2 regions of the Pseudomonas sp. GW823-FHT02E01 genome follow, and region 2 is predicted to be linked to the other one. Evidence: predicted binding sites of a transcription regulator. Region 2 holds the regulator's gene; the other holds the start of a gene.
What was found. The regulator FliA, encoded in region 2, starts transcription of late flagellar genes. The targets are predictions, from matches to a motif close to CTAAAGTTTNNNNNNNNNNNGCCGNTAA.

Region 1 (4,133 bases), on a different contig from region 2:
AAACTGCTGGAATGCTGGCGTGAGGTGTATGCCCAGGTGCGACGCCATGTCACTGGGCCGCTGGCCATCGGCGGCAAGTCCATGGGCGGGCGCATGGCCAGTCTGCTGGCGGATGAGTTGGGCGCGGATGGGCTGGTGTGCCTGGGTTATCCGTTCTATGCGGTGGGCAAACCGGAGAAGCCACGGGTTGAGCATTTGGCGGAGTTGAAGACGCGGACCTTGATCGTGCAAGGTGAGCGCGATGCGTTGGGCAACCGGGAGGCGGTCGAGGGTTACGCGCTATCGCCGGGTATCGAGGTGTTCTGGCTGGTGGCGGGGGATCATGACTTGAAGCCGCTGAAGGCTTCGGGGTTTAACCATGAGCAGCATTTGGCGGCGGCGGCGCAGAAGGTGGCTTCATTCCTTCAGTGAGGTTTTGTGCGGGCTGTAAGGCCCCCATCGCGAGCAAGCTCGCTCCCACAGTGATTTGTGGTGTGGCTCAAAACCCTGTGGGAGCGAGCTTGCTCGCGATGGGGGACTACCAGACAACATCACTGTCACCGGCTCAATAAAAAACCCGGAAGCTCTCACTGTCCGGGTTTTTATCATTCCAGCAGCAATCAGCGGTTAAACCGCTCCACCAACGAATACTGGGTATTGGCAGTCTTGGTCAGCTCTTCACTCAGCAACGCCGAGTTCTGCGCCTGTTCCGAGGTCTGGTCCGCCAGTTCCGAAATGTTGCTGATGTTGCGGCTGATCTCTTCGGCCACGGCACTTTGCTCTTCGGTCGCGGCGGCGATCTGGGTGGTCATGTCGGTGATGTTGGCCACCGCTTCGCTGATCCCCACCAGCGCCTGGTCCGCTTCCAGTACCCGCGCCACGCCTTCTTCCGCCTGACGATGCCCGGCTTCCATGGTTTGCACGGCAGTGCCGGCGGTGTGCTGGAGCTTGGCGATCAGCGCGTGAATCTGCCCGGTGGACTCGCTGGTGCGTTGCGCCAGCTGACGGACTTCGTCGGCCACCACCGCAAAACCACGACCCATCTCGCCGGCACGGGCCGCTTCGATGGCGGCGTTCAGGGCCAGCAGGTTGGTCTGGTCGGCGATGCTTTTGATCACGTCGACCACGCCACCGATTTCGTTGCTGTCCTTGGCCAGTTGGGTCACGGTCACGCCGGTTTCACCGACGACTACCGACAGGCGCTGGATGGCTTCGCGGGTTTCCCCGGCGATGTCACGACCACGACCGGTCAGGCGATTGGCTTCCTGGGTGGCGTCGGCGGTGCGTTGCACATGACTGGCGACTTCCTGGGTGGTAGCGGCCATCTGGTTGACGGCGGTGGCCACTTGCTCGGTCTCGACCCGTTGACGTTCCAGGCCGCTGGAGCTGTTGTGCGCCAGGGCGTCGGACTGTCTGGCCTGATCGGTCAGGTGTTCGGCCGTGTCCTGCAGACGCGTCAGGCAGGTTTTCAGGCGTGCTTCCTGACTGAGAATGGACATTTCCAGACGCGCCTGGGCGCCGCGGCTGTCGGTGTACATCTGTGCGATCAACGGATCGGAGGTGGTCTGCTCGGCCAGGCGCAGCAAACGCTTGAGGCCTCGCTGTTGCCACTGGAGGCCCATCAGGCCCAGTGGCACCGAGAGCCCCGCAGCCAGGGCAAACCCCCAGTGGGAGTTCAACGAGGCACCGATCATGAAGCTCAATTGGCTGACCAGAATGAACGGCAGCCAGTCCTGCAGCATCGGCAACCATTTATCCGAGGAGGGAATGGCTGACTTGCCCTGGTTGATGCGCTGGTAGAGCGCTTCGGCACGGCGGATCTGTTCGGCGGTGGGCTTGACCCGCACCGACTCATAACCGATCACCTGATTGCCTTCGAAGATCGGTGTCACATAGGCGTTCACCCAGTAATGATCACCGGTCTTGCAGCGATTCTTGACAATGCCCATCCATGGCAAGCCTTGTTTCAGCGTGTCCCACATGTGTGCGAACACCGCCGCCGGGACGTCGGGGTGACGGACCAGGTTGTGCGGTGCACGGATCAATTCCTCTCGGGAGAACCCGCTGATCTCGACGAAAGCATCGTTACAGTAGGTGATCATGCCCTTGGCATCGGTGGTGGAAATCAACCGTTGCTGAGCCGGGAAGGTCCGCTCGCGTTGTGTAATTGGCTGGTTGTTACGCATGGCTTTTTTAATCCGCAAGGCTTTCAAGTGCTGTATCGGCAAGGCTGGCGGATTGTTGAGATTATTTTTCGATAATCGGCAATGCGTCGCAAAATGACCCTTGCGTCAGCCGGCGAGCATCGGATAGGTGAACAGACCGAAGTGCAGCAGGTTCAGGCCAAAGTGGCTGGCGATGGCGGCACCCAGCCCCCCGAACCGATAGGCCAGGCCATAGCCGACCCCGGCCAGCGTTGCCAGCAATACCCACTGCCATCCCGCGCCGGCATGGGCCAGGCCGAAGACCAATGACGCCAGCAGCAGGGCGAGGTGTTCACCGTAGGGCCGGTCTTTGAGATACCGGGTCAGGCCGCCCTGGATGTAGCCACGGAACAGCGCCTCTTCGACCAGCGTCACCAGCAGCAGATTGTTCAGCAACCACAGCCAGGCTTGATCCGGCCATTTCGGCGCCCAGGCGATTACGCCCAGCAACAGCGCGCCACCCAATGCCAGCATGGCGCTCAAGGTCAGGGCCAGTACGGTGGCATACAGTGACAACCGAAGCGAACGGCGGCCGACAATCCACGGGCAAACCAGTAACAGCCAGAAGCCGATCAGCGGTTTGTCCAGGTTCAGGTGCATGGCGAATGACACGGCATTGTCGGTAAAACGCTGGGGGTCGATGGCGCGACCGTTATAGAAGCCGGGTAGCCAATGCGTCGCCAATGCCAGGGCCAGAACGATGAACAGGCCGTGGCCGAGGTTGCGGGCAAAAGGGATGTCGCGTTGGCGGACGGCGACACCTGCGACCAGCAACAGGAACACCGAGATTGCCGAGAGCCAGCCGAGATGGCCGTAGGTCAGCGCCAGGCCGTAGCCGAAGGAAAGCAGGGCCAGAAGCGTCCATGGCAGGGCAATCATTTGAAGTCCTTTTGTCGGGATTTGCGATGCACCGCCAACCCCCTGTGGGAGCGAGCTTGCGCACGATAGCTTACCGACTGTCGGCAACAATGTTGAATGTTCTCTCCATATCGCGAGCAAGCTCGCTCCCACATGGCTTTTCGTGGCCCAAACAAAGACACCGCCCGAAGGCGGTGTCTTTGTCAGCGGTCGGTCAAGACGCGATCAACTGCCGCAACACATAATGCAGAATCCCTCCGGACTTGAAGTACTCCACCTCATTGAGTGTATCGATGCGGCACAACACCTCGATCTTCTCGCGGCTGCCGTCTTCGCGGGTGATGACCAGCGTCAGGTTCATCCGTGGCGTCAGCTCGACGCCGGTCAAGCCGAGGATGTCCAGGGTTTCGCTGCCGCCCAGTTTCAGGCTCTTGCGGTTCTGATCCAGCTTGAATTGCAACGGCAGCACGCCCATGCCCACCAGGTTGGAGCGGTGAATCCGTTCAAAGCTTTCGGCGACGACCGCTTTCACCCCCAGCAGGTTGGTGCCCTTGGCCGCCCAGTCGCGACTCGAGCCGGTGCCGTATTCCTGGCCGGCGATCACCACCAGCGGCGTGCCCGAAGCCTGATAGCGCATGGCGGCGTCGTAGATCGACATTTTTTCCCCGGTGGGAATGTAGCGGGTGTTGCCGCCTTCTTCGCCGCCGAGCATTTCGTTGCGTATGCGAATGTTGGCGAAGGTGCCGCGCATCATTACTTCATGGTTGCCACGCCGCGAGCCGTAGGAATTGAAGTCCCGCGGTTCCACGCCTTTGTCGCGCAGGTATTGTCCTGCCGGGCTGTCGACCTTGATGTTGCCGGCCGGGGAAATGTGGTCGGTGGTCACCGAGTCGCCGAGCAGTGCGAGGATCCTGGCGCCGCTGACATCCTTGACCACGGGCGCTGGGCCGCCGATGTCGTCGAAGAACGGCGGGTGCTGGATGTAAGTCGAGTCGTCCTGCCAGACATAGGTCGCCGCCTGCGGAACCTTGATTGCCTGCCATTGTTCGTCACCGGCAAACACTTCGGCGTACTCCTTGTGGAACATGGCGG
Region 2 (4,133 bases):
TCATTAAGGGGGTGCTCCTAAAGGTCTAAAAACCTAAAATGCCTAAAATTCTAAAACCCTAGGCTGGATAGCAAATCGTCCACATCGTCCTGACCGGACACAACGTCTTCTCTTTTATCGGCATGAATCTGCGGACCTTCACCCTGAGAGAGATGTTTTTGTGGATCTTTTTCAGCAAGCATCGCTTCACGGTCATGTTCGATGCCCGCAAATCGGTCCACCTGACTGGCCATCAGCACGAGCTTGAGCAGGTTGCTTTCAACTTCGGTGACCAACTGGGTCACACGCTTGATCACCTGGCCTGTGAGGTCCTGGTAATCCTGGGCGAGCAGGATGTCGTTCAGGTTGCCCGACACCGCGCGATTGTCCGTGCCGCTGCGCGTCAGGAACCCGTCGACCCGCCGGGCCAGTTCACGAAACTCTTCGGCGCCGACTTCGCGACGCATGAAGCGCCCCCAGTCCGCGCTCAACACCTTGGCTTCATCGGCCAGGCCATTGACCAGCGGCGTGGCACTTTCCACCAGATCCATGGTGCGGTTGGCCGCAGCCTCGGTCAGCTTGACCACATACCCCAGGCGCTCGGTGGCGTCGGTGATCTGCGACACTTCTTCGGCCTGCGGCATGTGCGGGTCAATCTGGAAATTGACGATCGCGCTATGCAGTTCGCGGGTGAGCTTGCCTACTTCCTGATACAGGCCGCGGTCACGGGTCTGGTTGAGCTCATGGATCAATTGCACCGCGTCGCCGAACTTGCCTTTTTCAAGGCTCTCGACCAATTCGACGGCGTGTTTTTTCAGGGTCGATTCAAAATCGCCCAATGAAGTTTCGTTATTGCCCATAGCTCCCCCGTGGCGCACTCATCAACCGATGCGTTCGAAAATCTTCTCGATTTTTTCTTTCAACGCCTGGGCCGTGAAGGGCTTGACCACATAGCCGTTAACGCCGGCCTGGGCCGCTTCGATGATCTGCTCGCGCTTGGCTTCAGCGGTCACCATCAGCACCGGCAGGTGCTTGAGCTTTTCATCGGCACGCACGTGGCGCAGCAGATCGATACCGGTCATGCCAGGCATGTTCCAGTCCGTTACCAGAAAGTCGATGCTTCCGCTGTTGAGCACCGGGATGGCGGTAGTGCCATCGTCGGCCTCGACGGTGTTGGTGAACCCAAGGTCACGCAGCAGGTTCTTGATGATCCGCCGCATCGTTGAGAAGTCATCAACGATGAGGATTTTCATGTTCTTGTCCAATTCGACCTCCAAGCAGTCTTAAACGCGCCCAGCACCTGGACACGCCATTTCAATCAATCCGGCAAAGCACTCAATGACTGTCTGGAGCACAACAGATCGCGACCGGCGCAGTTCAACACCACACCAGCCTCGTTCGCAGTGTCCCCCACACTGCCTTCAGCGCGCTCGCCACTCCCCCAAACGCCCCCGCAAACGGGCCGCGCACTGGCTGTGTAACTGGCTGACCCGCGATTCGCTGACCCCCAGGACCTCACCGATTTCCTTGAGATTCAACTCTTCGTCGTAGTACAGCGCCAACACCAGTCGCTCACGCTCCGGCAAATTGGCAATCGCATCCGCCAGCGCAGCCTGGAAGCGTTCATCCTCCAGGTCGCGTGACGGCTCGACATGAGCACTCGCGCCATCCTCGTGCAGCCCTTCGTGTTCGCCGTCCTGCAACAGGTCGTCGAAACTGAACAGCCGGCTGCCCAGGGTGTCGTTCAAAATCCCGTAGTAATCGTCGAGACTCAATTGGAGTTCGGCCGCAACTTCGTGATCTTTAGCGTCACGGCCGGTTTTAGCTTCAATCGAGCGAATGGCATCGCTGACCATGCGCGTATTGCGGTGGACCGAACGTGGCGCCCAGTCCCCCTTGCGCACTTCATCGAGCATGGCGCCGCGGATTCGTATGCCCGCGTACGTCTCGAAACTGGCGCCTTTGCCGGCGTCATATTTGGTCGACACTTCAAGCAGGCCAATCATCCCGGCCTGGATCAGGTCTTCGACCTGGACACTGGCCGGTAAACGCGCCAGCAAGTGGTAGGCAATGCGTTTAACCAGCGGCGCGTAACGCTCGATCAGCTCGTACTGCGCATCACGTGCCGACTTCTTGTAGAGGTTGTAGCCGCTGGCTGTCATAGAACAGGTCCTGCTGTCTGCTGCACGAGGCGCTCGACGAAAAACTCCAGGTGCCCGCGCGGGTTGGCAGGCAGCGGCCAGGTATCAACCTTCTGCGCGATGGCCTTGAACGCCAGCGAGCACTTGGAACGAGGGAAGGCCTCGTAGACGGCGCGCTGCTTCTGCACGGCCTTGCGCACGCTTTCGTCGTAAGGCACCGCACCGACGTATTGCAGGGCGACGTCGAGGAAGCGATCCGTGACCTTGGTCAACTTGGCGAACAGGTTGCGTCCTTCCTGCGGGCTCTGGGCCATGTTGGCCAGGACGCGGAAGCGGTTCATGCCGTAGTCGCGATTGAGCAACTTGATCAAGGCGTAGGCATCGGTGATCGAGGTCGGCTCGTCGCACACCACCAGCAGCACTTCCTGCGCTGCGCGGACGAAACTGACTACCGAGTCACCAATGCCCGCAGCGGTGTCGATCACCAGTACGTCGAGGTTATCGCCGATATCACTGAAGGCCTGGATCAGGCCGGCGTGTTGCGCGGGGCTCAGATGCACCATGCTCTGAGTGCCGGATGCGGCCGGAACGATACGGATGCCGCCTGGTCCCTGCAGCAATACATCGCGCAGTTCGCAGCGGCCCTCGATCACGTCGGCCAGGGTACGTTTGGGTGTCAGGCCCAGCAGAACGTCGACGTTCGCCAGTCCCAGGTCGGCGTCCAACAGCATGACGCGCCGGCCAAGTTCGGCCAAAGCCAGGGACAAGTTCACTGACACATTAGTTTTCCCGACGCCACCTTTGCCGCCGGTCACCGCGATCACCTGTACGGGATGCATGCTGCCCATGTTATTTCTTTACCTTGTCTTGCATAGACGGAGGCCACATTACTGGCTGCGCGTTCACAAACGGAACAATGCATGGCAGACCATCGATGTAGGTACAAAAACTGTTCATTATTACCTCAGCCAACCTGCTTGGTCGGGCTGTGGTAGATGTCAGCGAACATGTCAGCCATGGCTTCTTCGCTGGGTTCTTCCTGCATTTGCACGCTCACGGCGCGGCTGACCAATTGATGACGGCGCGGCAGATGCAAATCATCCGGGATCCGCGGGCCATCGGTCAGGTAAGCCACCGGCAGTTCATGGCTGATGGCAAGGCTCAACACCTCACCCAGACTAGCCGTTTCATCCAGTTTAGTCAGAATGCAGCCGGAGAGCCCGCAGCGCTTGTAACTGTGATACGCGGCCGTTAGAACCTGTTTCTGGCTGGTGGTTGCCAGGACCAGATAATTTTTTGATTTGATGCCGCGACCGGCCAGGCTTTCGAGCTGCATGCGCAGCGCCGGATCGCTGGCCTGCAGGCCCGCGGTATCGATCAGCACCACGCGTTTGCGCAGCAACGGCTCCAGGGCCTGCACCAGGGACTGGCCGGGATCGACGTGGGTCACCGACACATTGAGAATGCGCCCCAGAGTCTTGAGCTGTTCCTGGGCGCCGATGCGGAAGCTGTCCATGCTCACCAACGCAATGTTCTGCGCGCCGTACTTGAGCACGTAACGGGCGGCCAGCTTGGCCAGGGTGGTGGTCTTGCCCATGCCGGCAGGGCCGACCATGGCGATCACTCCGCCCTCTTCCAGCGGCTCGACGTCCGGAGTAACGATCATGCGCGCCAGGTGCGCCAGCAACATGCGCCAGGCCTGACGAGGCTCTTCGATTTCGGTGATCATTGCCAGCAGGTCGCGCGACAGCGGGCCAGACAGGCCGATACGTTGCAGGCGACGCCAGAGGTTGGCCTGGTCCGGACGGCTGCCTTGCAGCTGATTCCAGGCCAGGGAGCCGAGTTGTACTTCCATGAGTTCGCGCAGGCTGTTGAGCTCGAAACGCATCGAGTCGAACGCGCGCGGGTCCACGCCACCGGACGCTGGCGCAGCGGCCGGCGCGGGACGACGGGGTTCGGCGTAGGTCGGCTCGATCAGCGGCTCGGCGGCAGTCAACGGCAATCCGGCGAACA

Region 1: a site for FliA is predicted at 2,198-2,225, ahead of AC1RDQ_RS20200 (methyl-accepting chemotaxis protein). Genes of this name have one in related genera too.

What each region holds. Positions count from the first base shown of each region.
Region 1 covers NZ_JBXAJS010000008.1:141,822-145,954, reverse strand. Annotated here, with positions in the region: gene AC1RDQ_RS20205 (alpha/beta family hydrolase) at 1-411, shown strand, start outside; gene AC1RDQ_RS20200 (methyl-accepting chemotaxis protein) at 600-2,165, opposite strand; gene AC1RDQ_RS20195 (CPBP family intramembrane glutamic endopeptidase) at 2,271-3,062, opposite strand; gene acnA (aconitate hydratase AcnA) at 3,256-4,133, opposite strand, start outside.
Region 2 covers NZ_JBXAJS010000011.1:112,804-116,936, forward strand. Annotated here, with positions in the region: gene AC1RDQ_RS24020 (chemotaxis protein CheA) at 1-4, opposite strand, end outside; gene AC1RDQ_RS24025 (protein phosphatase CheZ) at 51-839, opposite strand; gene AC1RDQ_RS24030 (chemotaxis response regulator CheY) at 861-1,232, opposite strand; gene fliA (RNA polymerase sigma factor FliA) at 1,401-2,141, opposite strand; gene fleN (flagellar synthesis regulator FleN) at 2,138-2,968, opposite strand; gene flhF (flagellar biosynthesis GTPase FlhF) at 3,085-4,133, opposite strand, start outside.